Regions from separate parts of the Kitasatospora sp. NPDC002227 genome, predicted to be linked through region 1. Evidence: riboswitches for the same ligand, from Rfam matches in the RefSeq annotation. Region 1 holds a riboswitch; each other region holds the start of a gene.
The links. A riboswitch is a leader RNA that binds a small molecule or an ion and turns the genes downstream of it on or off. The one in region 1 is predicted to bind cyclic di-AMP.
Positions count from the first base shown of each region.

Region 2: another riboswitch for cyclic di-AMP. It lies ahead of ABT095_RS03260 (transglycosylase family protein); the one in region 1 lies ahead of ABT095_RS16860 (C40 family peptidase).
Region 3: another riboswitch for cyclic di-AMP. It lies ahead of ABT095_RS22790 (M23 family metallopeptidase); the one in region 1 lies ahead of ABT095_RS16860 (C40 family peptidase).

Region 1 is NZ_JBEOWY010000015.1:150,865-160,523, forward strand. Features, by position in the region: gene ABT095_RS16855 (C40 family peptidase) at 1-840, shown strand, start outside; cyclic di-AMP (ydaO/yuaA leader) riboswitch at 1,155-1,318, shown strand; gene ABT095_RS16860 (C40 family peptidase) at 1,329-2,396, shown strand; gene ABT095_RS16865 (C40 family peptidase) at 2,550-3,602, shown strand; gene ABT095_RS16870 (hypothetical protein) at 3,623-4,864, shown strand; gene ABT095_RS16875 (glycosyltransferase 87 family protein) at 4,873-6,213, opposite strand; gene ABT095_RS16880 (glycosyltransferase family 4 protein) at 6,343-7,479, shown strand; gene ABT095_RS16885 (AMP-dependent synthetase/ligase) at 7,654-9,447, opposite strand.
Region 2 is NZ_JBEOWY010000002.1:304,606-314,264, forward strand. Features, by position in the region: gene ABT095_RS03230 (ABC transporter permease) at 1-1,684, shown strand, start outside; gene ABT095_RS03235 (NAD(P)/FAD-dependent oxidoreductase) at 1,887-3,251, opposite strand; gene ABT095_RS03240 (Ppx/GppA phosphatase family protein) at 3,661-4,608, opposite strand; gene ABT095_RS03245 (DUF501 domain-containing protein) at 4,605-5,246, opposite strand; gene ABT095_RS03250 (FtsB family cell division protein) at 5,259-5,687, opposite strand; gene eno (phosphopyruvate hydratase) at 5,776-7,062, opposite strand; gene ABT095_RS03260 (transglycosylase family protein) at 7,218-8,027, opposite strand; cyclic di-AMP (ydaO/yuaA leader) riboswitch at 8,029-8,210, opposite strand; gene ABT095_RS03265 (NAD(P)/FAD-dependent oxidoreductase) at 8,528-9,659, shown strand, end outside.
Region 3 is NZ_JBEOWY010000026.1:68,383-78,041, reverse strand. Features, by position in the region: gene ABT095_RS22830 (hypothetical protein) at 1-256, shown strand, start outside; gene ABT095_RS22825 (Uma2 family endonuclease) at 297-866, shown strand; gene ABT095_RS22820 (class I SAM-dependent methyltransferase) at 854-1,552, opposite strand; gene ABT095_RS22815 (hypothetical protein) at 1,643-1,969, opposite strand; tRNA gene ABT095_RS22810 (tRNA-Met) at 2,135-2,208, shown strand; gene ABT095_RS22805 (sensor domain-containing protein) at 2,267-2,977, opposite strand; gene ABT095_RS22800 (GNAT family N-acetyltransferase) at 3,088-3,723, opposite strand; gene ABT095_RS22795 (hypothetical protein) at 3,799-4,695, shown strand; gene ABT095_RS22790 (M23 family metallopeptidase) at 4,868-5,710, opposite strand; cyclic di-AMP (ydaO/yuaA leader) riboswitch at 5,724-5,882, opposite strand; gene ABT095_RS22785 (YiaA/YiaB family inner membrane protein) at 6,089-6,379, shown strand; gene ABT095_RS22780 (tautomerase family protein) at 6,391-6,594, opposite strand; gene ABT095_RS22775 (alpha/beta fold hydrolase) at 6,758-7,597, shown strand; gene ABT095_RS22770 (TetR/AcrR family transcriptional regulator) at 7,597-8,172, shown strand; gene ABT095_RS22765 (hypothetical protein) at 8,367-8,567, shown strand; gene ABT095_RS22760 (PP2C family protein-serine/threonine phosphatase) at 8,646-9,659, shown strand, end outside.

The DNA of each region.
Region 1 (9,659 bases):
GCCTACAACGGTGCCAACGAGCGGGCCAACCAGCTGCGTACCCAGGCCTCCCAGCTGCAGGACCAGGTGGCCCGCGGCCAGGAGCAGATGCAGGTGCTGGCCACCGGTCTCGCGGCCGTCGCGGGTGAGCAGTACCGCAACGGCGGCATCGACTCCTCGGTCGCCCTGATGCTCTCCTCCAACCCGCAGGGCTACCTGGAGCAGGCCTCCAGCGCCGCCGAGGTCACCGCGACCCAGGCGCAGACGCTCAAGTCCCTCAAGGACGAGCAGCGCCGCCTGGACCAGCAGAAGCAGGAAGCCGCGGAGGTGCTCGCCGAGCTCGACCGCAGCACCAAGGTCCTCAACGACGCCAAGGCCGAGGTCCAGCAGAAGCTGCAGGAGTCCAAGCGCCTGCTCAGCCAGCTGAGCGCCGCCGACCGGGCCGCCGTGATGGGCGACCGCGCCTCCCGCAGCGACAACCGCGCCATGCTAGCCAACCTGCCGCCGGCCAGCGGTTACGCCGCCACCGCGGTGGCCGCCGCCGAGAGCAAGCTCGGCCACGACTACGTCTGGGGTGCCGAGGGCGCGAACGTCTTCGACTGCTCGGGCCTGATGGAGTGGGCCTACGCGCAGGCCGGTGTGTCGATCCCGCGCACCTCGCAGGAGCAGGCCACCGTCGGCACCCGGGTGCCCTCGATCGCCGACGCCCAGCCGGGCGACCTGCTCATCTTCTTCAACGACCGGCACCACGTCGGGATGTACATCGGCGGCGGCAAGTTCATCCACGCGCCGAAGACCGGCGACGTCGTCAAGATCGCGGACGTCAGCGTCATGTCGATCAACACCATCCGCCGCGTCTGACCCTTCGACACGCCGAGGCCCACCGAGACACTCCTGTGATCCAGGACACCTCCGGTGGGCCTTTTCGTCACCCGTAGTTGAGGAATTGTCAGCCGCGCGTACCTTCGTTGTCACGCTCGGTCGCATTCACAAGCGAACTTGGCGCAGATTCAGACTTTTTTCCGACAAGGATTTGAACCGATCACGGTTGGGTTACTAGGTTGGTCCCCCGAACCACCGCACGGTCGTTCACCCAACCCGGGTGACGGCGGTGGAACCGCCGAGTCTGAGAAGCAGCGGGGCGGGCCGAGAGTTGGCCCTCCTGAGTGAGAGCCCTCGCGGGGGCGCTGTCGATCGGAGCCGGGGAACCACGTTCCTCGGGGTGAATCGGCGCCAGGTCGGGCGGCCGTCGTGAGACGGTGGGCCGGTGAGGCGTCGTAGGGCATCTCTTCCAGCCCGAACCCGTCAGCTCACCCGGTAGGCGGCGTAGGAAGAAGGAGCCCGCCTTCGTGGCGTCCCATCGTCGTCCCAAGCCCGCCAGCCGGACTCGCATCACCCTGATGACCGCCGCCGCCGCCACCGCGGTCGCGTTCTCCTCCCAGGCCGGCGCGCACGCCGACCCGGCGCCGACCAAGGACGAGGTCAAGGCCCAGGTCGACCAGCTCAACCAGCAGGCCGAGCTCGCCACCGAGAAGTTCAACGCGGCGACCGAGAAGGAGCAGAACCTGCAGAAGCAGGTCGGCGCCCTCCAGGACCAGGTGGCCCGTCAGCAGGCGCAGGTGAGCACCATCCAGCAGAGCCTGGGTGAGATAGCCGCCGAGCAGTACCGCAACGGCGGGATCTCGCCCACCGTGCAGCTGATGCTCTCCAGCTCCCCCGACTCCTTCCTGACCCAGGCCGGCGCGATCAACCAGATCGGCGCCTCCCAGGCGGACGCGCTCAAGACCCTCAAGGACGAGCAGCGCACCCTGGACGGCCAGAAGGCCGAGGCGCAGGCCAAGCTCGCCGAGCTGGACGCGACCACCAAGAGCCTCAAGGCCGACAAGGAGGACGTCCAGGCCAAGCTGGCCAAGGCCACGGCGCTGCTCGACTCGCTGACCCAGCAGGAGCGGGACGCGCTGGCCGCCGCCGAGGCCAAGGCCGCGGCCGACGCCAAGGCCGCCGTGCAGGGCGACCGCGCCTCGCGCAGCTCCTCCCGTACGACCCTCAACCCCGGTGCGCCGGCCAGCGGCTACGCCGCCGCCGCCATCGCCGCCGCCGAGAGCAAGCTGGGCGTCGCCTACGTCTACGGTGCCGCCGGCCCCGACAACTTCGACTGCTCCGGCCTGATGCAGTGGTCCTACGCCCAGGCCGGCGTCTCGCTGCCGCGCACCTCCCAGGAGCAGGAGAACGCCGGCACCAACGTCGGTCGCGACATCGCCAACGCCCAGCCGGGTGACCTGATCATCTACGAGGGTGGCGGTCACGTCGGGATGTACATCGGCAACGGCCAGATGATCCACGCTCCGCACACCGGTTCGGTGGTCCGCTACGAGTCGGCCACCGCGATGTCGATCGTGGCGATCGTGCGCGTCTGACGCTCCGCCGGTTTTCCCGCAGGCCCGGTGCCCCCGAGGGGGTGCCGGGCCTGCGGCGTTCCCCGGCAGTGGATCTGATGTCCGATTAGTGGGCGAATATTCGAGTTCGGGGAGGTTTGGACTAGATCGCCAGTACTCGCTATGTTCTGCCGCATGTCGATGCCTCGCCGTTCCCCCCTGCCGGGTGTGCACAGGATCGCCCGGGCGCTGGCCATCACGGCGGCCGCCACCGGGGTGCTGGCCGCCGCCGTCGGCACCGCCGAGGCCGCCCCCGCCGAGCCGCCCAGCCGCAAGGACGTCAAGGCGCAGGTGGACCAGCTCTACGACGAGGCCGAGAAGGCCTCGGAGCGGTTCAACGCCGCCGAGGAGACCCAGAAGCGCCTGCAGGCCGAGAGCGGCCGGCTGCTCGACGAGGTCGCCGCCGGGCAGGACGGGCTGAACCGGCTGCGCGGCGAGCTGGGGGCGGTGGCCGCCGCCGAGTACCGTGCGGGCGGGATGGACCCGACGGTGCAGCTGATGCTCAGCTCCGACCCGGCCGGCTACCTCAGCCGGGCCCGCAGCCTGGACCAGGCCGCCGCCCGGCAGGCCGAGACCCTGCACGAGCTGGTCGACCGTCAGCGCCGCCTCGACCAGCGCCGGGCCGAGGCCCAGGCCAAGCTCGGCGAGCTGGACCAGGTGCGGCGCTCGCTGACCGAGAGCAAGCGGGAGGTCCAGCAGCGGCTCGCCACGGCCCAGCACCTGCTGGACAGCCTGGGCGCCGCCGAGCGGGCCCGGCTCGCCGCGCAGGACGCCGAGGAGGCCGAGAGCCGCGCCACCCGGGGCACCGACCGGCTCGACCTCGGCAACCAGCCGGCCTCCTCCGAGCGGGCCGCCGCCGCGCTGGCCGCCGCCATCGCCAAGATCGGCTCCCCGTACGTCTACGGATCGACCGGCCCCCGTACCTTCGACTGCTCCGGTCTGATGTACTGGAGCTGGCGGCAGGCCGGAGTCTCGCTGCCGCGCACTTCGCAGGAGCAGGCCCACGCGGGCCAGCGGATCAGCCTCGCCGAGGCCCGACCGGGAGACCTGGTGATCTTCTACAAGGACGCCCACCACGTCGGCATGTACGCCGGCGGCGGTGTCGTGGTGCACGCGCCCTACCCGGGGGCCAAGGTGCGCTACGAGAGCGTCAGCGCGATGCCGGTGAGCGGGGTGGTGCGGGTCTGACCGGTGCAGGGGAGCAGCCCGTGCTGTCCCGGCGCGGAGCCCTGCTCCTCGCGGCCGGGAGCTTCGCGCTGCTCTCCCCGCCGGTCCGGCGCCCGCCCAAGGCGGCCCCGGCCGTCCCACCCCCGGTGCGGCCCCAGCTGGAGGCGCTGCTCACGGCCCGGTCCGCCGCACTGCTGCGCCGGGACGGGGCGGCGCTGACCGCGCTCGCCGCGCCGGAGGCGGTGCCGGGCGAGCTCACCCTGCTGGCCCGGCTGGCGGAGCTGCCGCTGGCCGGGCTGGGCTACCGGCTGACCGGGGTCGGCGAGCCGACGGTGGGCGGCGGCGAGAGCGGCGCGGCCGTCGAGCGGGTGAGCGCCACGGCCGAGCTCGGCTACCGGGTGGACGGGGTGGACGCGCACCCGGCCCTGCTGGGGCGGCGGGTGGAGTTCGTCCGCAGTGGCGGGCGGTGGCTGCTGGCCTCCGACGAGCCCGCCGGGGCGGTGGCGCTGTGGGACTTGGGCGCCGTACGGGTGGTGCGCGGGGCCCGCAGCACCGTGCTCGGGCTCGGCGAGCCGGGGGAGCTGGCGAAGACGGCGGCGCTGGCCGATCACGCGGTGCCGGCCGTCAGCGAGGTGTGGGGGAGCGGCTGGGCCGGGCGGCTGCTGCTCGAGATACCGGCCAGCGAGGAGCAGTTCGCCCAGCTGCTCGGGGTCAAAGCGGCGGACTACCAGGGCATAGCCGCCGTCACCACCGCCGCGACCGGCCCTGACGGGCAGTCCGCCGCCGACCGCGTGGTGCTCAACCCCGAGGCGTACGCCGAGCTCACCGACCTCGGCCGGCGGGTCGTCACCACCCACGAGGCCACCCATGTGGCCACCCGGGCCGACACCAGGGCCTGGACCCCGCTCTGGCTCTCGGAGGGCGTCGCCGACTACACCGGCTACCGGTCGACCGGCCGCACGCCCCGGCAGATCGCCCCCGAACTCGCCAAGGACGTCCAGGCCGGGCGGCTGCCCGCCGCGCTGCCGCTCGACAGCGACTTCACCGCCGGGGCGGTGGGCATAGCGCAGGCCTACGAACTGGGCTGGTCCGCCTGCCGGCTGATCGCCGAGCGCTACGGGGAGCCCCGGCTGACCGCGTTCTACCGCGCCGCCGGGGCGGCCGGGCCGACCGCGAGCCGGGACCAGTGGCTGGACGGGCTGCTGCGGGCCCAGCTGGGGGTGGGGCTCGATGCCTTCGTGAAGGAGTGGGTGGCGGAGCTGAAGCGGCTGTTCGGCGGCTGAACAGGGCGCTACTTGATGCCGTCGAGCAGGTGCTGCTCGTAGGTGATGCCGGGCCGGATGGTGTAGGCCGGGGCCGCCGGGAGGGCGGGCAGGACGACGGTGCGCGGCGCCTCGGGGGCCCGGGTGGAGCGCCAGAGGCGGCGGCAGGAGAGCAGGGTCGCGGCCAGCAGCAGGAGGTTGCGGACGGTCAGCACGGCGACCCCGAGCGGCTGGCTCGCGTGCACCTGGCCGAACAGCACCGGGAACTCCAGGGTGGTGACCAGGGTCGTCACCAGGATGATCACCGCGACGGGCTTCTGGCTGGTGCCGCGCACCGTGAGGCAGACCGCCGCGACGCCGACCAGCCAGACCAGGTACTGCGGACTGATCACCCGGCTGGTCACGGTGAAGACCAGCAGCGCGGCCAGCGCGGCGTCGTACGGGGTCGAGGGCTGCCAGCGCTTGGCCCGCAGCCGCCACACCAGCAGCCAGCCGAAGCCGAGCGCGGTGCCCGCCACCGCGGCCTTGGAGAGCACCGGCACCCAGGGCCCGAGCATCTCGAGCGAGCCGTAGTTCATCGAGACCTGCCCGCGCCAGCCGCCCGCGAGCCGGGCGAAGTGCAGCGGCAGGGCCGCCAGCGACTCCACCTCGATGCCCCGGTCACGCTGGAACTTCAGGAACTCGAAGGCGCCGTTCATGCCCGCCGCGAGCAGGAAGCCCACCGCGCTCAGGGTGGCCAGCGCGGCCGTCCAGGAGCGGCGGGTGCGGCGGCCCTTCGGGGTGCCCGCCAGGGCCAGCACCGGCCAGACCTTCACCAGGGCGCCGAAGCCCAGCAGCGCCCCGCCGAGCGCGGGCCGCCGCAGCACCGACAGCAGCCCGGCCACCGTGATCGCGGTGACGATCAGGTCGTACCGGCAGTAGACCGTCGGCCCGAGCAGCGGCACCCCCGCGACCCAGACCCAGGCCCCGGAGAAGCTGCGGCCGCGCTTGGCGCCCGCCCGCATCAGCAGGCCCATGGCGAGGGCGTCGACCACGCCGCAGATCACGTAGAAGGAGACCAGGTACGACCAGGGCAGCAGCCCCGGCAGCAGGATCACCAGCGCGGCACCGGGCGGGTACTGCCAGGTCACGTCGTCCAGCGGGAAGGTGCCGGTCTGCAGCACCTCGTACCAGCCGTGGTAGATCACCGAGACGTCGGCCGTCACATCGGCCCCGGAGATCCGGATCACGCCCATGACCATCAGCAGGATCAGCGCCCGGGTGACCACCCAGCCGGCGCCCAGCGCCCAGAGCGCGCCACCGGCGGGGGAGGGAGCGGGGGACAGCGCGGTGCTGCCGCTGCCGGTAGGACCGGCGTGGACCAACGCCACCCTCTGCTCCCTCGTTCGTCTCGGACACCGCGCGGCCTGACGGCGCTCCCGGCGAACGGCGGTGTTGACCTATGGTACGGATCAGCGCCGGGTACACCGAGCACCCCCCTACCGAGCGAGCCGTCAGCCATGCACAAGACCCTGATCGTCACGAACGACTTCCCGCCCCGGCCGGGCGGGATCCAGGCGTTCGTCCACAACATGGCCGTCCGTCAGCCGGCGGGCAGTGTGGTCGTGTACGCCTCGACCTGGCGGGACGGCAGCGAGGTCGCCCGGTTCGACGCCGAGCAGCCGTTCCCGGTGATCCGGGACCGGACGAAGATGATGGTGCCGACGCCGCGGGTGACGCGGCGGGCCGCGGAGATCCTCAAGGCGGAGAGTTGCGACTCGGTCTGGTTCGGGGCGGCCGCGCCGCTCGGGCTGATGGCGCCGACGCTGCGCCGGGCCGGGGCCGGCCGGCTGCTCGGGATGACGCACGGGCACGAGGCCGCCTGGGCGCAGCTGCCCGGCTCGCGGCAGCTGCTGCGGCGGATCGGCGCCGGGACGGACGTCCTCACCTACCTCGGGGAGTACACCCGCTCGCGGATCGCGGCGGCGGTGGGGCCGGAGGCCGCGCGGCGGATGGTGCAGCTCCCGCCGGGGGTGGACGAGCAGACCTTCCGGCCGGACTCGGGCGGTGACGCGGTGCGGGCGCGGCTGGGGCTGGCGGACCGGCCGGTGGTGGTCTGCGTCTCGCGGCTGGTGCCGCGCAAGGGGCAGGACACGCTGATCGAGGCGATGCCGCAGATCCTGCGGGAGGTGCCGGACGCGGTGCTGCTGATCGTCGGCGGCGGGCCGTACCGGGGCGAGCTGGAGAAGCTGGCGGCGGCGCGGGGGGTCGCGGCCTCGGTCCGGTTCACCGGGGCGGTGCCGTGGGAGGAGCTGCCGGCGCACTACGGGGCGGGCGACGTCTTCGCGATGCCGTGCCGCACCCGGCGGGGCGGGCTGGACGTGGAGGGTCTCGGGATCGTCTACCTGGAGGCCTCGGCGACCGGGCTGCCGGTGGTGGCGGGGGACTCCGGCGGGGCTCCGGACGCCGTCCTCGAGGGCGAGACGGGGTACGTGGTGCCGGGAGGCAGTGCGGCGGCCGCGGCGGAGCGGATCGTGCGGCTGCTGCTCGATCCGCAGCTGCGGGCCCGGATGGGGGAGGCCGGACGGCGCTGGGTGGAGCGGGACTGGCGCTGGGACCTGCTCGCCGGGAGGCTCACCTCGCTGCTCGCCGGGTGAGTCGCACTCTCCAGGGGCGCGGGGAACGGCGCGAGGTCGGAAGAGGCCGACCGTTCGGCTGACGCCGAGAGCCGGTTGCAACACCTAGGGGCACGGGGAACTGCGCGAAGTCGGAAGGCGACAGGCCGTCATCTTCCGCACTCGCGCAGTTCCCCGCGCCCTTAGGTAGTGCACCTACTTCTGGTAGAGAGCCTCCACGTCGGCCGCGAAGTCCTTGAGGACGACGTTGCGCTTGAGCTTGAGCGACGGGGTGATGTGGCCGCTGGCCTCGGAGAGGACGGCGTCGAGGATGCGGAACTTCTTGACGGCCTCGGCGTGGGAGACGGCGGCGTTGCCGTCGTCGACCGCGGACTGGATGGCGGCCAGCAGGTCGGGGTCGGTGGAGAGCTCGGCGACGGTGGCGGTGACCGGCTTGTTGTTGAGCTCCTTCCACTTGGGGAAGAACTCCTCGTCGACGGTGACCAGGCAGGCGATGAAGGGCTTGCGGTCGCCGACCACCATGACCTCGCCGACCAGGGGGTGGGCGCGGATGCGGTCCTCGATCACGGCGGGGGCGACGTTCTTGCCGCCGGCCGTGACGATGATCTCCTTCTTGCGGCCGGTGATCACCAGGTAGCCCTCGTCGTCCAGGGTGCCCAGGTCGCCGGTGGCGAACCAGCCGTCGTGCAGGGCGTCCGCGGTGGCGGTCGGGTTGTTCCAGTAGCCGGTGAAGACCTGCGGGCCCTTCAGGAGGACTTCGCCGTCCTCGGCGATCCGGATGGCGGAGCCGGGCAGCGGCTGGCCGACGGTGCCGATCTTGGGCTTGTCGTGCGGGTTGAAGGCGGTGGCGGCACAGGTCTCGGTCAGGCCGTAGCCCTCCAGGACGGTGAAGCCGATGCCCCGGTAGAAGTGGCCGAGGCGCTCGCCGAGCGGCGCGCCGCCGGAGATCGCGTGGGTGGCCCGGCCGCCCAGGGCCGCGCGGAGCTTGCTGTAGACCAGCTTGTCGAAGACCAGGTGCTTGAGCTTGAGGCCCAGCGGGGCGCCGCCGTTGTCCAGCGCGCGGCTGTAGGCGATGGCGGTCTCGGCGGCCTTGTCGAAGATCTTGCCCTTGCCGTCGGCCTGGGCCTTGGCCCGCGCGGAGTTGTAGACCTTCTCGAAGACCCGGGGGACGCCCAGGATCAGGGTGGGCCGGAAGGCGGCCAGCTCGGCGGTGACGTCCTTGATGTCGGAGACGTGGCCCAGCTTGATCGGGGCGATCGCGGCGGCGATCTCGGCGATCCGGCCGAGCACGTGCGCCAGCGGCAGGAAGAGCAGCACCGAGCTCTCGCCGGTGACGAAGAGCGGCTGCAGGCGGGCCGTCACGTTGCCCAGCTCGGCCAGGAAGTTGCCGTGCGTCAGCTGGCAGCCCTTGGGGCGGCCGGTGGTGCCGGAGGTGTAGACGATGGTGGCGAGGGAGTCCTCGGTCGCGGTGCCCCGGCGCTCGTGGACCGTCTCCTCGGCCACCTTCTCACCGGCGGCGGCCAGCGCGGCCAGCGCGCCGCGCTCGATCTGCCAGGTGTGGGCGAGCTCCGGCAGGTCCGGGCGGACCTGCTCGACCACGGCGGCGTGCGAGTCGGTCTCGGTGATCACGGCGACGGCGCCGGAGTCCCCGAGGATCCACTGCACCTGCTCGGCGGAGGAGGTCTCGTACACCGGCACGGTGATCGCGCCCGCGCTCCAGATCGCGAAGTCGAGCAGCGTCCACTCGTAGCGGGTGCGCGACATCACACCGACCCGGTCGCCCGGGGCGATGCCGGCGGCGATCAGGCCCTTGGCGGCGCTGTGCACCTCGGCGAGGAACTGGGCAGCAGTCAGGTCCGTCCAGCCGTTGGCCGTCTTCCGGCTGAGCACGGCGACGCCCGGGTGACGCTCCGCGTTCTGGTGGACGAGGTCGGAGAGGTTACCGCCGCTCGGTACCTGGTAGCGGGCCGGAAGGCTGAAGTCGAGCAAGACTGCTCCTCGTCTGCGACGCTGCGGGACGGCAGGACGTTACTGCCCGGTAAACGGAATGGCCAGGGGAGCCCGGTGCGGTGTTCGAAGAGTCACATCGCAGGTCGGAGCCACTGCGGCCCTCCTCAGCACCTTATGCCAGCGCATTTGTGACTCGTCGGTAGCGCGCTCGGGGTCGGCGCCCCACGGGGCAACCGGCGCCGTCCGGCGCG
Region 2 (9,659 bases), on a different contig from region 1:
CAACACCTTCACCATGCTGATCGCCCAGCGCACCAAGGAGCTGGCCCTGCTGCGCGCGGTCGGCGCCGGCCGGGCCCAGGTCACCAAGTCGGTGCTGGTGGAGGCTCTGCTGATCGGCCTGCTCGCCTCGGTGGCCGGTCTGCTCGCGGGCATCGGCATCGGCGCCGGCATGCAGTCGCTGGTCCACTCGCTCAGCTCCGGCATGCCCACCGGCCCGCTGGTGCTCTCGCCGACCGCCCTGATCGTCGCCCCCGTGGTCGGCATCGTGGTGACGGTGCTCTCGGCCGTCCTCCCGGCGGTGCGCGCCTCCCGGATCGCCCCGGTGGCCGCGATGAGCAGCGGTGACCAGCCCACCAGTCAGAAGGGCCTGCTGGTCCGCAACATCATCGGCTTCCTGATCGCCGGCGGCGGCGGCGCGCTGATCGCGATGGGCTCGACGATGGGCAATGACGGCCGGATGCCGGTCGGCCTCGGCGCCGGGCTCGCCCTGATCGGCATCTTCGTCCTGCTGCCGCTGCTGTCCCGTCCGGTGATCGCGCTGGTCGGCCCGCTGCTGGCCAAGCTGGCCGGCACTCCGGGCAAGCTCGCCCGGCAGAACGCGGTGCGCAACCCGCGCCGTACCGCCGCCACCGCCGCGGCCCTCACCATCGGCCTGACCCTGGTCAGCGCGCTCACCGTGCTGGGCGCCTCGGTCACCGGTGCCGTGGACAAGGCCGTCACCAGCGCCATGGCGGCGGACTACGACGTCCAGATGGCCAACGGCATGACGATGACGCCGGAGATGGCCGCCAAGATCTCCAAGGCGCCCGGCGTGGCCGCCGCCAGCCCCTTCCAGGACATGTACTGGGACGTCAACGGCACCGGCACCGGCGTCAACGGCATCGACGCGGCCGCCGCGGGTGTGCTGCTCAAGCCCGAGGTGACCACCGGTTCGCTGGCCGCCCTCGGCCAGGGCCAGGCCCTGGTCGACGAGGACTTCGCCAAGAAGCACGGCCTGGCCGTCGGCACCAAGCTCGCCGTCGACCCCTACAGCGGCAGCAAGGCGGAGCTGACCGTCGGCGGCACCTACCGCGGCAACGCGATGCTGAAGCCGGTGCTGGTCTCCAACGCCCAGCTGGCCAAGCTGGACCCGACGGCGGACGTCCGCGAGGTGCTGGTCAAGGGCACCGACGGCACCTCCGAGGCCCTGCGGCAGTCGATCATGGACGCCACCGGCAACAACCCGGTGGTCGAGGTGAAGACCAAGCAGGACATCCGGGACCAGTTCAGCAAGATCATCACCTTCGCGCTGAACATGATGTACGGCCTGCTGGCGATGTCCGTCCTGGTCGCCGTCCTCGGCGTGATCAACACGCTGGCGATGTCCGTCTTCGAGCGCAAGCGCGAGATCGGCATGCTGCGCGCGATCGGTCTGGACCGACGGGGCGTCAAGCGGATGGTCCGGCTGGAGTCGGTGGTGATCTCGCTCTTCGGCGCGGCGATCGGCGTGGCCCTGGGCTGCTTCCTGGCCTGGGCGGTCAACGGCACCCTCAAGGACAGCCTGACCGGCCTCACCACCGTGCTGCCCTACGGCAAGCTGCTGGCCTTCCTGGCCATGGCCGGCCTGGTCGGCCTGGTGGCCGCCCTGTGGCCCGCCCGCCGGGCCGCCAAGCTGGACATCCTCTCCAGCATCAAGACCGACTGACCCCCGGCACGACAGAGCCCCGGCCCTCCCCCTTCGTCAGGGGGAGGGCCGGGGCTTCTGCTTGGGAACTTCTTGCTGTACTCCGCCCGGTCGCACAGGCCGGCTGAGCACCACGGAGGTCGTGGTCCGGCAACGCTGCCGGGCGGAGAGCCTCCGACTCATATGCCCCGGTGTTCCCACACCAAGGCCCAGGTCGTCGTTCCTACTTGCTGGCGAGCTCCTTGGCAGGGGCGGCGGCCTCGACCGGCTTGGGAGCCGGGCCGGCGGCGTCCTGGAACTCCTTGTACGGGTTCTCCATCTGCACCAGGCCGACGGCCTCGCGCTTGAGGAACATCGCGAGCGTCCAGTCGGTGAAGACCCGGACCTTGCGGTTCATGGTCGGGACCATGGCGCCGTGGTACAGGCGGTGGAACCACCAGGCCGGACGGCCCTTCAGCTTGTACTTGCCGAAGAGGATCGCCACACCCTTGTGCAGGCCGAGACCGGCGACCGCACCGAGGTTCTTGTGCTTGTACTCCTTCTGCGGGAAGCCCCGCATGCCGGAGATGACGTTGTCACCGAGGACGACCGCCTGGCGGCAGGCGTGCTGGGCGTTCGGCGGGCACCAGGCGCCCTCGCCGGCGGCGAGGTCCGGCACCTGGGCGTTGTCGCCGGCCGACCAGACGTAGTCGAAGCCCTTGACCTGCAGGGTCGGGGCGGTGTCCACGTGGCCGCGCGGGCCCAGCGGGAGGCCGAAGTTGGCCAGCACCGGGTTCGGCTTGACGCCCGCCGTCCACACGATGGTGGAGGCGTCCACCTCGACGCCGTTCTTCAGCACCACGTGCTGGTCGACGCAGGAGTCCATCGAGGTCTCGATGTAGATCTCGATGTTGCGCTCTTCGAGCTTCTCCTTGGTCCACAGACCGAGGTCCGGGCCCATCTCGGGGAGGATGCGGTTGGCCGCCTCCACCACGATGAAGCGCATGTCGTCACGGCTGACGGTCTTGTAGATCTTGGCGGCGTCGCGCGCCATGTCCTCGATCTCGGCGACCGTCTCGATGCCGGCGAAGCCGCCACCGACGACGACGAAGGTGAGGGCCTTGCGGCGCACCTCCGGGTCGGCGGTCGACTCGGCCTTGTCCAGCTGCGCCATGACGTGGTTGCGGAGGCTGATGGCCTCCTCGACCGACTTCATGCCGATGCCGTGCTCGGCCAGGCCGGGGATCGGGAAGGTGCGGGAGACCGAGCCGGTGGCGACGACCAGGTAGTCGAAGGGCAGCTCGTACGGGTCACCGGCCGACGGCGCGATGGTGGCGACCTTGCGGGCGTGGTCCACACCGGTCACAGAACCGGTGAGCACCTCCGCCTTCTTGAGGGCGCTGCGCAGCGGCGCGACGAGGTTGCGAGGGGCGACGTTGCCGCCGGCCGCCTCGGGAAGGAAGGGCAGGTACGTCATGTACGACCGCGGGTCGACGACCGTGACGGTCGCCTCCCCGTAGCGCATCTTCTTGAGGATGCGCATCGCGGCATACAGGCCGACGTAACCACCGCCGACAATGAGGATGCGAGGACGCTCCGTGGTGCTCATATCGGAAAGTATCCAGTACCGTCCGGCGGCGCTTTCGTGAGGCCCGTCACAGGACTCTGGACACCCTCTGCTACACTGCGCGGCCACACAACCGGCCCGGGACGGTCACCTCACCCGCCCCGGCCGCCCGCCGTGAGTACTCCGGCAGGAGCGGCCCGCTTGAGCAGCAACGATCCTTCTGCTGGCCGGGTTCCCAGCCACCATTTCGATTCCATCGCCCATCACGGGCCCACGCCTGCGATCCAAGGGGCCAGGGCGGAAAGTCACCTTCGGTGCCGCATATCGGACGGAGCGGGTACGAGAGTGCGACGAAAGGCTGGATCGCCATGTGAAGAAATTCACGAAGTTTCTTCGGGCGATCCGGCCCCCGCGTGTCGCAGGCACCCCAAACCGGGCGAAACCGCCCGGCCTAGCGGCCCTCGACCAGGCTCCAGGCGATGCCGTCGAGGATGTCGTGCTCGCTCACCACGAGCTCCTCGGCGCCGGTGCGGTCCATGATCTCGAGCAGCACCGTGGCGCCCGCCGCGATCACGTCCACCCGGCCCGGGTGCATCACCGGGATCGCGGCGCGCTCCTCGTGGGTCGAGGCCAGCAGGCGCTCGGTGACGGCCCGCACGGCCTCCCGCGTGATGCGGGCGTGGTGGATCGCCGCCGACTCGTACGCGGGCAGGTCGAGCACGATGCCCGCCACCGTGGTGACGGTGCCGGCCAGGCCCACCAGGGTGGCCGGGCCGGTCAGGTCGACCACCTCGGCGGCCTGGTCCAGCGCGGCCCGCACGTCGGCCTTGGCGGCCTCCACCTGGGCCGGCGCCGGCAGTTCGGTGCCCGCGAAGTGGCGCTCCGTCAGCCGCACGCAGCCGATGTCCACCGAGCGGGCGGCCTCGACGTCGGTGGTACCCCGGACGAACTCGGTGGAGCCGCCACCGAGGTCGAAGACCAGGTACGGCGGCCGGACGGCCTCGCCGGAGAGCTCCCTGGTGGCACCGACGAAGGAGAGGTGGGCCTCCTCCTCGCCGCTGACCACCTCGGGCTCGACCCCGAGGATCTCCTTGACGCCCTTGGTGAACTCCGAGGCGTTCTCGGCGTCCCGCGAGGCGGAGGTCGCCACCAGCCGGACGCGGTCCGAGCTGACACCGTAGGAGGAGATCACCTCGGCGTAGGTGCGGCAGGCCGCGAAGGTGCGCTCCAGTGCGTCGGGGTGCAGCCGGCCGGTGCTGTCGACCCCCTGGCCCAGGCGGTTGATGACCATCCGCCGGTCCAGGTCGGTCACGGTGCCGGCCTCGAGATCGAGGTCGGCGACCAGCAGGCGGATCGAGTTGGTGCCGCAGTCGATGGCGGCGACCCTGGTGGTGCTCACTGCCCCTCCTCCTCGGCCAGGCGCTTCTTCTCCGCGCGCTCGGCCGTCAGCTGCTCCTTCGCGGCGATCACCGCCGCGTGGTCGGGGCTCTCGGCCCGCTCGGCCTCGACCTTGGCCAGGTGCTCGGCCACGGCCTCGGGGCTGACGCAGGGGCCCTTGGCCCACCAGTCCTCCAGCATCCCGATCGCCTCGTCACCGAGCGGGTTGACGCCGGGCCCGGCGGCCAGCGAGTGGCCGACCAGCACGTGCAGGCACTTCACCCGGTCCGGCATGCCGCCCGCGCTCGGGAAGCCCTCCAGGACCTCGATGGCGTCGCGGCGGGCGATGTAGTCCTCGTGCGCCTTCTGGTACGCGGCCGCCAGCTCCTGGTCCTCGGCCAGCCGGGCGGTCTGCTCCTTCATCACGCCGTCGGCCTCCAGGGTGCCGATCAGCGAGGCGGCCTTGGGGCAGGTCAGGTAGTACAGCGTCGGGAAGGGCGTGCCGTCGGGCAGCCGGGGCGCGGTCTCCACCACGTCCGGGTTGCCGCAGGGGCAGCGGTGCGCGACGCCGCGCAGGCCGCGGGGCACACGGCCCAGCTGGGCGGCGATGGCGGCCACGTCGGAGTCGGCGACGTCAGGGGTGGTGTTCTCAGAAGTCATTGGGTGCTGTCTCTAGCGGGGGGCAGGGGCAAGGGTTGCGGCGGAGTCGGCCTCGTCGACCGACTCCCACACGCTGGTGTACCAAGGCTGGGCGGCCGCCTGGGGCTTGCCCGCCGAGGGCTGGCCGGCGGCGGCGGGGTGGGGGTCGACGGAGACGAAGGAGCTGTCGCCCGGCATCGCGTAGTGCAGCCGCTCGCGGGCCTGGGTGCGGACGAACGCCGGGTCCTGCCAGCGGGCGCGCTCCCGGCTCAGCTGCTCGACCTGCTGCTTCGCGTGCTCCGCCTTGGCCCGCTGGGCCGCGATCTCGGACCGCTGGGCGATGAACTGCCGGGTCGGGTAGGCGAGGATCGCGACGAGCGAGCAGAGCACCAGGACGAGGACGGTCGCCCGGCTGGTGAAGCGCGGGCGCGCCAAGCGGCCCGGGATCTTCCACTTGGCCATCTCGTCGCCCCTCCTCCAGTCGCACCGGTGCCCCGGCACCCACCCTACGGGGTGAGCGCCGGGGCACCGGTCAGGCGTGCTCGGGTGATCAGCCCTCGTACTTGTAGCGCGGGAACGCGCCGCGGCCCGCGTACTCGGCGGCGTCGTCGAGGATCTCCTCGATGCGCAGCAGCTGGTTGTACTTGGCGACGCGCTCGGAGCGGGCCGGGGCGCCGGTCTTGATCTGGCCGCAGTTGGTGGCGACGGCGAGGTCGGCGATGGTGACGTCCTCGGTCTCGCCGGAGCGGTGCGACATCATGCAGCGGTAGCCGTTGCGCTGGGCCAGCTCGACGGCGTCCAGGGTCTCGGTCAGCGAACCGATCTGGTTGACCTTGACCAGCATCGAGTTGGCGGTGCCGGTCTCGATGCCGCGGGCCAGGCGGGCCGGGTTGGTGACGAACAGGTCGTCGCCGACCAGCTGGACCTTGTCGCCGAGGCGGTCGGTCATGGCCTTCCAGCCGTCCCAGTCCTCCTCGTTCAGCGGGTCCTCGATGGAGACCAGCGGGTAGTTGGCGACCAGGTCGGCGTAGTAGTCGATCAGCTCGGAGGCCGACAGCGCCTTGCCCTCGAACTGGTACGCGCCGTCCTTGTAGAACTCGGAGGCGGCGACGTCCAGGGCGAGCGCGACGTCCTTGCCCGGGGTGTAGCCGGCCTTCTTGATGGCCTCGGTGATGAGGTCGAGGGCCTCGCGGTTGGAGTCGAGGTTCGGCGCGAAGCCGCCCTCGTCGCCCAGGCCGGTGGAGAGGCCGCGGTCCTTCAGCACGCCCTTGAGGGTGTGGTAGACCTCGACGCCCCAGCGGACGGCCTCGGAGAAGGACTCCGCACCGATCGGCGCGATCATGAACTCCTGGATGTCCACGTTGGAGTCCGCGTGCGAACCACCGTTGAGGATGTTCATCATCGGGACGGGCAGCACGTGGGCGTTGGGGCCGCCGAGGTAGCGGAACAGCGGGAGGTCGCTGGCCTCGGAGGCGGCGTGCGCGACGGCGAGGGAGACGCCCAGGATCGCGTTGGCACCGAGCGAGGACTTGTCCGGGGTGGCGTCCAGGTCGAGCATGGCCTGGTCGATCAGGCGCTGCTCGGTGGCGTCGTAGCCGACCAGCTCCGGGCCGATCTGCTCGATGACGGCCAGGACGGCCTTCTCGACGCCCTTGCCGAAGTAGCGGTTCTTGTCACCGTCGCGCAGCTCCAGCGCCTCGAAGGCTCCGGTGGAGGCGCCGGACGGCACGGCGGCACGGCCGGTGCTGCCGTCGTCGAGACCGACCTCGACCTCGACCGTGGGGTTGCCGCGGGAGTCGAGGATCTCGCGGGCTACGACGACATCAATGGACGGCACGAGGCATCTCCTATGGGGACGATGGCGGAGTCCTTACGCCCAGAGCCTAACCGCACCCGGCCCCGCAGCCGCGCTGACCTTGGCCCTGTCTCACCGTGTGGCCGCCTACTCACCGGTAGTTCACCGGCGGGCGGGCGGCCACGGCGCCGGCCGGGTCAGCCGAGCCGGAGCACCTGGCCCGGCATGATGAGGTCCGGGTTGCCGCCCACGGTCGGCTTGTTGGCGTCGTACAGCGCCTGCCAGCCGCCGTTCACGTGCTGGGCCTGGGCGATGCCCGACAGGGTGTCACCGCTGCGGACGGTGTAGCCGTGGCTCGGCGAGGCCGGCTTGGCGGGCGCCTGGGCCGGGGCCTTGGCGGCCTGCTGCGCCTTCAGCTGCTGAGCCGGGGCGGTGAACTGCCGGTAGACGCTCTGGTGGCTGGTCCAGTACCAGCCGCCGTCCTTCTGGTACCAGTACTTGCCGGTGGCGGCGTCGTAGCCGGCCTTGCCCGGGAAGCCCGGGGCGGCCTTGCTCTCGGCGGGCTTCGCAGGCTTCGCCGCGCGGGTGGAGGTGCCTTCCGAGGAGGTGTCCACGTCGGCGGCCGAACCACCCCCGCCCAGCCCGGCCTTGACCGAGCAGACCGGCCAGGCGCCGGGGCCCTGGGAGGCGAGCACCTTCTCGGCGACGGCGATCTGCTGGCCCTTCGAGGCCTGGTTCGCCTGCGCGGCGTACTGGCCGCCGCCGTAGGCCTTCCAGGTGCTGGAGGTGAACTGCAGGCCGCCGTAGAAGCCGTTGCCGGTGTTGATGCTCCAGTCACCGCCGCTCTCGCAGTCGGCGACCCGGTCCCAGGTCGAGACGGAGGCGGCCTGGGCGCCGGTGGCGGCCAGCAGCGGCAGTGCGAGGCCGACGCCCGCGACACCCGCGACGGCGATGGCCTTCTCGGCCTGGGTGCGGCGACGGTGACGGCCCGAACCGGTGAACAGCATGAAATTCCCTCTCCGCACGCCTACGAAGTGAGCTGTCGGGTTCGGACCGGGAGGTGGCCCGGCCGCTGGGCCTCGGCATTCCATGGCGGAACGTTTCGGCTGACGCGGCTTCACCCCAAGCCGTGGAGGACGGCACCAAACCTGGGTCCTCCGCCCCTGCCCGGGGTCAGGTCGGGTGCCCGGCGGCGCGGCGGGCAGGATTCGGCGTCCCGCGCCCCGGGGTTCGCAGCTGCGAACACCAGGGAGAGTAAGCAGAGCGAACGTCAGATCACAAGCTCATATCGCCTGTATCACACCGGAATTACGGGGCGTCATGGATTGCCTACAAACCGTGGGGATATGTCCGGTTCGATACGTATTCAGAGCTCCGGCCGGCGCCTCCGGCGACGCGCCCGGCGAAGCCCCGGGCGCACCTCCTGACTCATCGTCAACTCCCGTACCGGTGCAGCAGGGCGCGGGCTACGATGGGCCAAGCCGGAGGCTCACAACGCGGAGAGCAAGTGAACGGTTCCAGTCCTGACATCGTCGTGGTGGGCAACGGCGTCATCGGCACCTCGCTCGCGTTCGAGCTGGTGCGGCGCGGGATGCGCGTCGTCCTGGTCGGCGAGCGCTCACGCCCCTTCGCGGCCTCGGCCGCCGCCGGCGCGATGCTGGGCTGCTTCGGCGAGGTCACCACCTCCCTGCTCAGCACGCCGAGCGGCCGGGCCAAACTCGCCACCGACTACCGCGCCAGGTCCGAATGGAGCCGCTGGGACGCCGACCTGAGCGCGGCCTCGGGCGCCGAGGACAGCGTGATCACCGCACGTGGGACGGTGGTCCTGCTCAACTCGATCGGGACGGCCAAGGTCGACTCCGCGAACTTCCGCGCCATCGAGTCGGCGCTGCGCGAGTACCGCGAGCCGTTCGAGCACGTGGACCCGGAGGAGCTCGACTGGCTCTCGCCGGACGAGCTCGCGCGCCCCCTCCGTGCCCTGTACGTCCCCGGGGAGCACGGGGTCGACGCCGACCGCCTGCTGGCCAGACTGGACCGCGCCTTCACCGCGCTCGGCGGCACCACGGTGGACGCGGCGGCCGTCCGGGCCGAGGTCAGGAACGGCCGGGTGACCGGGGTCCGGCTCGCCGACGGCGGGTCGCTGCACTGCGACCGGGTCGTCATCGCCGCCGGGGCGCAGTCGCTGAGCCTGCTCGGCGAGGCCGAGGAGGTGCGCCGAAGGATCCCGCCCATGGTGAGCGGCTACGGCGTCTCCGCCCTCTTCGGCATCAAGGACGGCACCACCAGCTCCTCCGTGCTGCGCAGCCCGAACCGGGCCTTCGCCTGCGGGATCCACTGCCTGCCGCGCGGCAACGGCGTGCTCTACGTGGGCGCCACCAATGTGCTCGTGGAGCAGCCCCGGAGCCACGGCACCGTGCGGGACGTGCAGTTCCTGCTCGAGTGCGCCGTGGACCAGCTCTACTCCAAGCTGCCCGAGGCCTCCCTGCTCGCGATCCAGGTCGGCAACCGGCCGGTGCCCGCGGACGGGTTTCCGCTGATCGGCCCGGCCGGGGTCGACGGTCTCTGGCTGGTGACCGGCACCTACCGGGACGGTCTGCACCAGTCACCGCTGCTCGCCAAGCACGTGGCCGCCATGGTCG
Region 3 (9,659 bases), on a different contig from region 1:
GCGGGCCCTGCACGACTCCCTCTCCTCCTTCGAACTCCTGCAGGCCCTGCAGGCGGCCCGCGCCGTCCTCGACGCCGACGGCCTGACGCCCGACCAGCTCGCCGAGATCCGCACCGCCGTGGCCAAGAAGATGGCCAACTCCCGGACTGTCCCGCCGCGTTCGCGCCGCCGCGCGGTGGCGGAGGAGATCCTCCGCCACGTCCCGGCCCAGCGCCCGGAGCCGGCGGAACCCGCGAAGCAGCCGACAGAGGCGTGAGCTGCAGCACGGCGGGCCGGGCGGGTGCGAGGATTTCACCATGGCCGAGTTTCGCATTCCCGAGCGCCACGCCCAGCTGCTGGAGTTCGCACAGAGCCTGACGCCGCCGTCCGGGTGGAAGGTCGAGATCTCCGGCGACGAGATCATCATGATGGCCGGGCCCTCGGTCATCCACCAACGGAACCTGCTCGTGGTCCGGGAACAGTTCGACGCCCATCGGCCGGCCGGTCTGATGCCCAGCGAGAACACCGACCTGGCCTCCCCGAGCGTCGGGAAGCTCCGCAATCCTGACCTGACCTACATCCCGCTGTCCGCGGTGGAGCTCGGGGGCAACGAGGTACCGGCCGAGCTCGCCGCGATCACCGTCGAGATCGTGTCGGCGTCGAACCCGGAGAACGACCTGGTCGGCAAGGTCCGCGACTACCCGCTGATGCACATTCCGCTCTATCTGCTGATCGATCCCCGGGACGGGCGGATCACGCTGTTCTCCGATCCGTCCGACGGCTCCTACCACCGGCAGTGGACGGGGAAGTTCGGCGACACCGTGCCGGTCCCGGAACCGTTCGGGTTCGGTCTCGACACCGCCGGGCTGATCCGCTACCCGGCCTGACGGCTCCTGGAGGCCCGGGTCAGGAGCAGGACGGTGCGGGTGCGGCCGGGGGCACCCGGGCGGGGCAGGGCGATCAGGCGGCTGGCTACGTGGTGGTGGCGCAGGGCCGCGCGGAGCTCGGGCAGGTGGGGGCAGCGGCGGCCGGTGCCGTCGTGGAGGGGGTAGATCCTGGCTTCGCCGTCAGGGGCGGTGACCCGGACGAGTTCGAGCAGGCCGGCCAGCTGGGCGGCAGGCGGGAAGAGCTCGGGGTAGGCGAAGAGCAGGTAGGAGCTGAGGGTCAGCGCGAAGGAGCCGTCCGCGAAGGGCAGGTGCGGGAGCGCGGCGGCCACGTAGCGGGAGGGGTGGCCGGTGGCGTCGGCCTCGAAGAGGCGGCGGGCTCGGTCCCAGCCCCGGAGGTAGCGGGCGGGCTGCTGGTGCCGCAGCGGCGGGTAGAGCTGCGGGGCGGCCGCCATCGCGGCGGCCATCGCGGCGCGGCCCTCACGGGCCCGGGCGGCGAGGGTGGCTATCGGCGCCGCGTACGCCGGATCGGTGGCGATCACCTCGACCCCGAGGGCGCAGGCCTCGGCCACCAGTCCGGCGGCGCCGCCGGGGCAGTCGAGGATCCGGCCGGGGACGGCGCACAGCTCGCGGCGGCTCAGGCCGAAGAGCTCGCAGTACTCGTCGAGCGGGCGGGAGGTGACCAGCACGGCAGGCCCCCTGGGGGTGGCGGGACAGGCGCAGCCCATCGCACCACGCCCCCCGGGGGCCCGCATGTGGGGCGCGTCAGCCCAGTCGGCTCAGGAGAAGATCACCGAGCGGAGCTTGAGCCGGTCGCCGAGCTTCTTGCCGGGGTTCATGACGTAGAAGGTGTCGCCGTTGCAGTCGGAGTCGAGGAAGACCGTGGCGGTGGAGTTGGTGAAGTTCTGGGGGGCGTAGGCCGGGTCCGCTTCGGTCGCGCCGTCCAGGTTGAGGCAGACGCCGCTCTGCGGGTCCGCGAGCACGGCCTCGGCGCCCGGAGCGACCTTGTAGAGGAAGTCGCCCGTGGCGGCGTAGGACGAGGTGGGCATGGACAGGGTGAGCAGCAGTGCGCCACCGAAGGCGGCGAGGGAGGTGCGCAGACGCATGGGGACAGAACCTCTCGGTCATGGTGGGTGCGTGCGCAGCTCACCCTAGGTAGCCGGATCGGTGCGGAAACGATCCACTCGGCGACGAAAGGCGCGTTCGGCTCCGGTGCGCCGGGAAACCGATTTCGCTTTCCGGGCACCTGTCGCATAGAGTGAAGTCACCGACGCGGGGTGGAGCAGCTCGGTAGCTCGCTGGGCTCATAACCCAGAGGTCGCAGGTTCAAATCCTGTCCCCGCTACTCAGTAGCAACGGAAGGCCCGGCAGATTCGTCTGCCGGGTCTTCTGCGTGCTCGGGGTCAGAGCGCGCCGAGCAGGACCCGGACGGCCAGGCGGTGGACGCTGGTCAGGGCGCGGATCAGCAGCGGGGAGAGGAAGACCAGGAGCAGCCCGAAGGCGGAGAAGCCGGCTATCTGCCACGGGGAGCTCAGGTAGTAGCGGTGCTCACCGCTCCCGTTGCTGAAGTCGAAGAGCTGCAGGCCGGGCCAGGGAGTCCAGCGGGCGATCGCCCAGTGGTAGGCCGGGTAGAGCGCGGCGGCCCAGCCCACCGAGAGCACGACCGTGGCGGTGACGAAGGCGAAGACCGCGTACGGGAACATCACCAGCTGGTAGATCACCGCGCGCCAGCCCGTGCCGTCGGCCAGCCGGGCGGTGACGGCGCCCCAGAAGCCGGGACGGCTGGGGCGGACCGGTGCGGGGGCGGGGACGTCCATGTCGAGCAGGGTGCGGGCGCGCAGCCGCTCCATCGCGCCGAAGCCCCGGGCGCTCGCCAGCAGCAGGCCCAGCACCGGCAGGCCGACCACCGTGACCAGCAGGCCGGCGCCGACCGAGAGCCCGGTGATCGCCAGCACGAAGGCGGCCGTCGCTATCGGGAAGGCCGTCAGCACGAAGCCCAGCTCGCGGTACGTCGCCCCCGCGAACGGCGCCTGCAGGAACGAGGGCGCGGGCCGACGCCGGTACGGGTACTGGCTGGTGTCGAACAGCGCGGTGCTGGGCTGCGTGGTGCTCATGGTCGGCCCCCTGGGCTTGGCTTCGTGGTCCTCGCTACGTCCTCCACGATGCCGTGCCGGCCTGGGTCAGCACATTGGAGCAGGCTGCCGGATTCATGGTGGGGTTCTCCCTACCTCCGTCCGGGTGAGGACGCCCCCTCGCGCTCCCCGGAACGCCAGGCGCCGCGCGGCCACTCGGTCTCCAGCAGGGAGTACTGGAGCGCGTCGTACCAGCGGTTGCGCAGGAAGAGGTCGTGCCGGATCCGGCCCTCCAGCTGGAAGCCGGCCCGGGTGAGGACGCGGGAGGAGGCGGTGTTCTCCGGGTCGACCCGGGCCCAGAGGCGGTGCAGGCCGAGCGGGCCGAAGGCGAAGTCGCAGATCAGCGCGGTGATCTCCCCGGCGTAGCCGTTGCCCCAGGTGTCCTTGCGCAGCGCGTACCCCAGGAAGGCGGCGCGGTTGCCCTCCAGGCCGAGCGCGACGTTGCCGATCGGGACGGCGTACTCGGGCTCGCCGTCGGCCAGCCGGGTGACGGCGAGGCGGTAGACCGTGCGGGGCTCGGCCTCGGCCTCGTCGAGGAAGTGGACGATCTGGTCGGCGCAGTGCTCGCGGTCGCGCGGCTCGAAGGGCAGGTACTTGGCCGTCTCCGGGTCGCCGAAGACGGCGTGCAGCGAGTCCACGTCCTCGGGGGTGTGGTGGAACTCGCGGATCGCCAGCCGGGGCCCGAGCAGCCGCACCGGGCCGCTCGCCGCCGCAGGGTTCACGTCCACCGGTTCCTCCTCCGCCGTCTGCCGAGCCACCGACGATACCGCCGCCCGGCCGACCCACCGGATACCGTACGCAGGGTGAACGTCGAAGACCTGCAGCTCACTCCGCACACCCGCACCGCCGATCTGCTCGCCTGGGCGGCCGAGGCGGGCCACCCGCCGCTGCCCGAGTCCGCTGTGCGGGCGGTGCTGACGCTGCTCGAGCTCGGCGACGCACACCTGCACGACGGGTGGCCGGAGCTGAGCTCGCCGGTGGTGGAGCAGCTGCTGTACGAGCGGATGTACCTGTACGTGCAGCCGGCGGCCGAGCCGGAGGCGTACGGGGAGGCGGTGCGGCTGCTGATCGACCGTCAGCGGGCGGCCCGGCGGCTGAACGCCAAGCGGTGGGAGCGGCTGCACGCGGAGGCGGAGTGGCAGGGGGAGCTGCTGTGCGGGCTGCTGCGGCAGCCGCACCTGGTGACCTGGCCCCGGCTCTACACCCTGCTGCTGCGGGCGGCCGGGGTGGACGAGGGCGACCCGGCGGCGGTGCGGGCCTGGCTGGACGCCTTCGGGGAGCTGCCCGAGGCCGATCGGCTGGCGGCCTTCGGGGCGCTGGAGGAGGACGGCACGCTGGACTGGGTCGGCGGGGACGGCGGCTGGGGGCCGACCCGGGTGATCTCGGTGGGCATGGCCACCGACGGCGCCCGGCTGCTGCTCGAGCAGTGGCTGATGCGGCGCAGCTACGACAACCTGGCCGACAGGCAAGCGCTCGGCCTGCCGATGCCGGACGAACTCTCCGGCGACTACCCCGAGTTCGAGGCGGCCGTGGCCCGGGAGGCGCTGCGCCTGCTCGGCGAGTGGACGGTCCCGGGCCTGCCGGAGCTGCTCCTGGAGTACCCCGCTCTCGCCCCCGAGCCGGGCTCGGCGGAGATCGAGGCGTACCTGGCCGCGCAGGAAGCAGCCCAGGAGGCGGCACAGGGCGACGGCGAGGAGTAGGGGGCGGCTAGGGCCTGTCCGGCCGGTCTTGTCGGATCAGCGCGCGGCGTCGGGGGCCCGGCTGGGCGTGTGCCCGAGTCACCCTCGTACCGGGTCGTACTCGGGTGATTCGGGCGTGCGTCCAGGCGGGATTCCCGGCGTCGCGCGCCCGGCAAGACCGGCCGGACAGGCCCTAGGGCTGGAGGCCGTGGGCCTGCAGCCAGGGCAGCGGGTCGACCGGGGCCGCGCCGGCCGGGCGGACCTCCAGGTGGAGGTGCGGGGCGGCGGGGGCGGCACCCGGGCGCGGGCCCGGGGGGTTGCCGGTGGCGCCGACCCGGCCGAGCTGGGTGCCGGGGGCGATCGGGCCGGAGGCCACGGTGATCGCGGAGAGGTGGCAGTACCAGAGCTCGGTGCCGTCCGGCAGGGTCTGGATCACCCGGTAGCCGTACGCGCCGGACCAGCCCGCCGAGCTGACGGTGCCCGCGGCGACGGCGACCACCGGGGTGCCGGTCGGGGCGGCGAAGTCGAGGCCGGTGTGCAGCTGGGACCAGTACGAACCGGACTGCCCGTAGTGGGCGGTGAGCGCGTAGCCGCTGACCGGCAGGGCGAAGCCGTCGGCCACCGGCTGCTCGGCGGGGGCCGGGGTGGCAGCCGGGGCCGGGGCCTGCTGGGTCTCGGCCTGGGTGGCGGCCCGCTTGGCCTCGGCCTCCTGGGCGGCGGCCAGCCGGGTCTCCTCCGCGGCGGTGCGGCTGCCGTCGGCCTGCTGCTGGATGCGGGCGGCGAGCGCGAGACCCGGGTCGGCCGTGACCGGGGCTTCGTCGGGGGTGGTGACCGGCGCGGTGGGCGCGGTGGCGGCCGCGGCGAAGCCGGTGGCGCCGAGTGAGGCGGCCATCGCGGTGACGCCGATCAGCGGGCCGCCGACCCGGGCCTGGCGGGGCATCCGGTGGCGGGCGCCTTCGTCGGCCGTCGGCATGACGAGCTCGTCCAGCAGGTGGTCGGCCGGGCCGGGGGCCACGGGGGAGTGCGTCGACGCCACGGGAGGCGCGCTCCTTTCCTTCCTTCGCGCCTACCGGGTTAGCTGACGGGTTCGGAGCAGGAAGGTCTCCTACGGCCGGGCGGGCCCGGCTGATTCACCCCAGTGGAACGTGGTTCCCCGGCTCCCGGGCCCACCGGTGAGGGCGGGTCCATGGATTAGGCGACGGCGCACGGTGCCGTTTCGGGTACGGCGTTGCCGACCGCGCTGCGTTATCAAACGTTAATCCGAGTGGCCCCTGATTCCAAGCCACTGAACATCTCGGTCCAGACCTCTGACATGTTTCGAGCGGTTAGGACCGATTTGCCCACTGCCCGGACGGGCAACGGTTGAGTATCCGTACTCAGGTGCCGCGCGCGGGAGTTGGCGATCCTGGATGACATGACCACACAGCTGCAGAGCCGGACCACCTCCGCCTACTACCTCCAGGCCATCCTGTCCTTCGGCCTCGCCAGCGCCGCGCTCGCCATCGGCATCGCCTATCTGCCCGTCAGCTCCTGGGTACGCGGATTCCTGGCCGTCGGCCTGCTCTACGAGATCACCTCGGCGTTCACGCTGGCCAAGGTGATCCGCGACCGGCAGGAGGAGGGCGCCCTCACCAGCCGGGTCGACCAGGCCAGGCTCGACAAGCTGCTGGCCGAGCACGACCCCTTCCGGGTGGACGCCGCCTGAGGTGGGCCCCACTACTCCTGGGCGGCGGCGCGCTTGGCCGCGAAGGTGACGCCACCGGAGGACCAGTGGGTGGCGGGGATCTCCTCGATCGCGACCCAGATGTTCTCCGCGGCCACGCCGGTGATCCGGGCGTAGGCGGCGGTCAGCTCGCGGGTGATCGCCGCGTTCTGCTCGTCGGTGCGGCCGGACAGCTGCTTGACGTTGATGAACGGCACGAGGGCTCCTTGGCTGCGTCGGATCGACGGCGTCGAACGGGTCCCGAGACGGTACCCCACGGCGGCGAGCGCGACGGCGCGCGTCCGAGGGCTTGACGGCTAAGGCTATTAGCCTTAGCTTTATGGCTATCAGGCACAGCGCACCGGCCACGAGGAGAACGCAGTGAACGCCACCGTCAACGCGCCCAGCACCGCCGCCACCCAGTACCTCGACCTCCCCGGCGGCCGGATCGCCTTCGACGACAGCGGCTCCGGCGAGGGCACCCCCGTCCTGCTGCTGCCCGGGATGCTCGACTCCCGCCAGGCCTACCGGCACCTGCGCCCGCTGCTGCTCGCGGCCGGGCACCGGGTGGTCACCATGGACCTGCGCGGCTTCGGCGAGTCCTCGATCGAGTGGGACGACTACTCCCCCGCCGCGATCGCGACGGACGCGCTGGCCCTGCTCGACCACCTCCGCATCGAGCGGGCCGCCCTGGTCGGCAGCTCGTACACCGCCGCCTCGGTGGTCAAGGCCGCCGGGCTCGCCCCCGAGCGGGTGGCCGGGATCGCGCTGATCGACGGGTTCGTGGAGAACCTGCCGGCCAACGCCCTCCAGCGCGTGATGGTCAAGGCGCTCGGGCACACGGTGCTCCGGTTCCCGGCGTTCTGGGGCCTCTACCTGCGGAAGATGGCATTCCCGACCGCCAAGCCGGCCGACCACGACGCGTACGTGGCCGGGCTGGTCGACGCCCTGCGCACCCCCGGGCGGCGGGTCGCCACCCGCGGCTACGTCTTCGGCGACTCCGCGCCGGTCGGCTGGGGCGCGGACGTGCAGAGCCCGGCGCTGGTGATCATGGGCGAGAAGGACCCCGACTTCCCCTCCCCCGCCGCCGTCGCCGAGCGGCAGGCGAAGGCGCTGAACGCCCGGACCGTGCTGATCGAGGGCGCGGGCCACTACCCGATGGCGGAGTTCCCGCAGGCCACCGCCGAGGCGCTGCTGCCCTTCCTGGCGGAGGTGGCCTGATGCCGCGCGCCGGACTCACCCCGCGGGCCGTGGTCGACCACGCCCTCGAACTCCTCGACGCCCAGGGCCCCGAGGGCCTGACGCTGGCCGCCGTGGCGGCGAAGGCGGGCGTGGCCACCCCCTCGCTCTACAAGCACGTGCCCGGCGGGCTGCCCGAGCTGCGGCGCCTGATCGCCGTCCGGGTCACCGAGGACCTGGCCACCGAGCTCGGCGAGGCCGTCCTTGGCCTCAGCCGCGACGAAGCCGTGGCCGCCCTGCTCGACGCCTACCTCGCCTACGCCGGGCGCTCCCCGTACCGCTACGCCGCCCTCCCCCAGGCCCCGCAGGACGACGCCGACCTGCAGCAGGCCGCCGCCCGGCTGGTCGGTGTGATCATCGCCGTCCTGCGCGGCTACGCCCTGGCGGGCGAGGAGGCCGTCCACGCCGCCCGCACCGTCCGCGCCATGGCCCACGGCTTCGCCTCCCTGACCACCGCCGGCGCCTTCCAGCTCGCGGCGGACCTCTCGGCCACCCGCGACCGCCTGACCCGGGTCCTGACCGAGGGCCTGCGGCACTGGCCGCCCGCCGGGAGCTGAGACCCGCCTCCGGCGGGGGACGCGAGGCACCCCGACCGTGGCGGCGGCGCCCGACGGGAGCTGAGTGTGTGTCGGTTGGTCACGACCGGTACGGATTTGGGTGGGAATTCGAGACCAATCCGACGCATGTTGTCCCTCAGACTGAGCACGTACTGTTCGGGAAGCAGCGGATCTCAGCAAGGGGTGTGGGCAGCATGACGCAGACCGCGCGTACCACCGGTCTCATCCCGGGCCAGCGCACGGCCTCGCCGGTGACGGCGACGGCCGGGGCGGTGCCGGCCGAGAGGGCGGGCGGCGCGGTGCGTCGGGCGTTCGAGGTAGCCCGGTCCGCGTGGCGGCTGCGGCCGGTGGCGGCCGGGCCGGTCCAGACGTACGGGGAGTCCGACGGGCAGTGACGCCCGCCTCCCCGGCTCGGAGAGCGGCGCGGGATAGATTGGGCGGATTGTCCGGATCGGTCCCGCGCGGAGGTGGGGGTGCCCGCAGTCACGACGGTGGCGCGGCAGGTGGGGCTGCGGCTGCGGCGCGGACCGCTGGGCCGGTGGCTGAGCCGGCTCCTGGACGGGGACACCGCCGCCGAGCGGACGGCCCTCGGCGTCCTCACCGGCCTGACCGGCCTGCTCACCTGGGTGTCGGTCCGCTGGCCGGACCTGTGCCCGCCCTCCACTCTGGTCTTCCCGGTGATCTGCGGCGGGTTCGTGCTGCACACCCGCCGCCAGCTGATGCTGATGGTGCCGGTCGCGGCCGGCCTGGTCATCGACTTCTTCGTCCGCACCCCGTACGGGCTGCGGCCCGGTTCGGCGATCGTGGTGGTGACCGCCGCGGTGCTGGTGCTGCTCACCTCGCGCTACCGCACCCGGCTCGGCCTGCGCGGCACCCGGGGCGACTCGATGCTGCTCGAACTCTCCGAGCGGACCAGGGCGCTGGGCCGGATGCCGGTGCACCTGCTGGACTGGCGGTTCCACCGGGCACTGGCCCCGGTGAGCGGGGCCTTCTTCTCCGGGGACTTCCTGCTCGCCTCGCACCGGGCCGAGCGTGACCTGCTCGAGGTCGTCCTGGTGGACGTCTCCGGCAAGGGCAGCCGGGCGGCCGCACGGTCGATGCACCTCTCCGGGGCGCTGGCGATGCTGCTCGGCTCGGTGCCCGCCGAGTCCTTCCTGCCGCGGGCCAACGACTACCTGTGCCGGCTGGACTGGGAGGACGAGTTCGCGACGGCGGTGCACCTGGCCCTGCGGCCCTCCAGCGGGGAGTACCGGCTGTTCCACGCCGGGCATCCGCCGGCCGCCCACTACCACCGGGCGCTCGGCGGCAGCTGGCAGCTGCGGGAGGCCGGCGGGCCGGCGCTGGGGATCCTGCCGGGGGCCTCCTTCCCCGCCGCGGGCGGGCAGTTGGAGCACGGGGACGCCCTGCTGCTGTACAGCGACGGGCTGGTGGAGGTGCCCGGCGAGGACATCGACGAAGGGATCGGACGGCTGCTCGCCGCGGCGGCC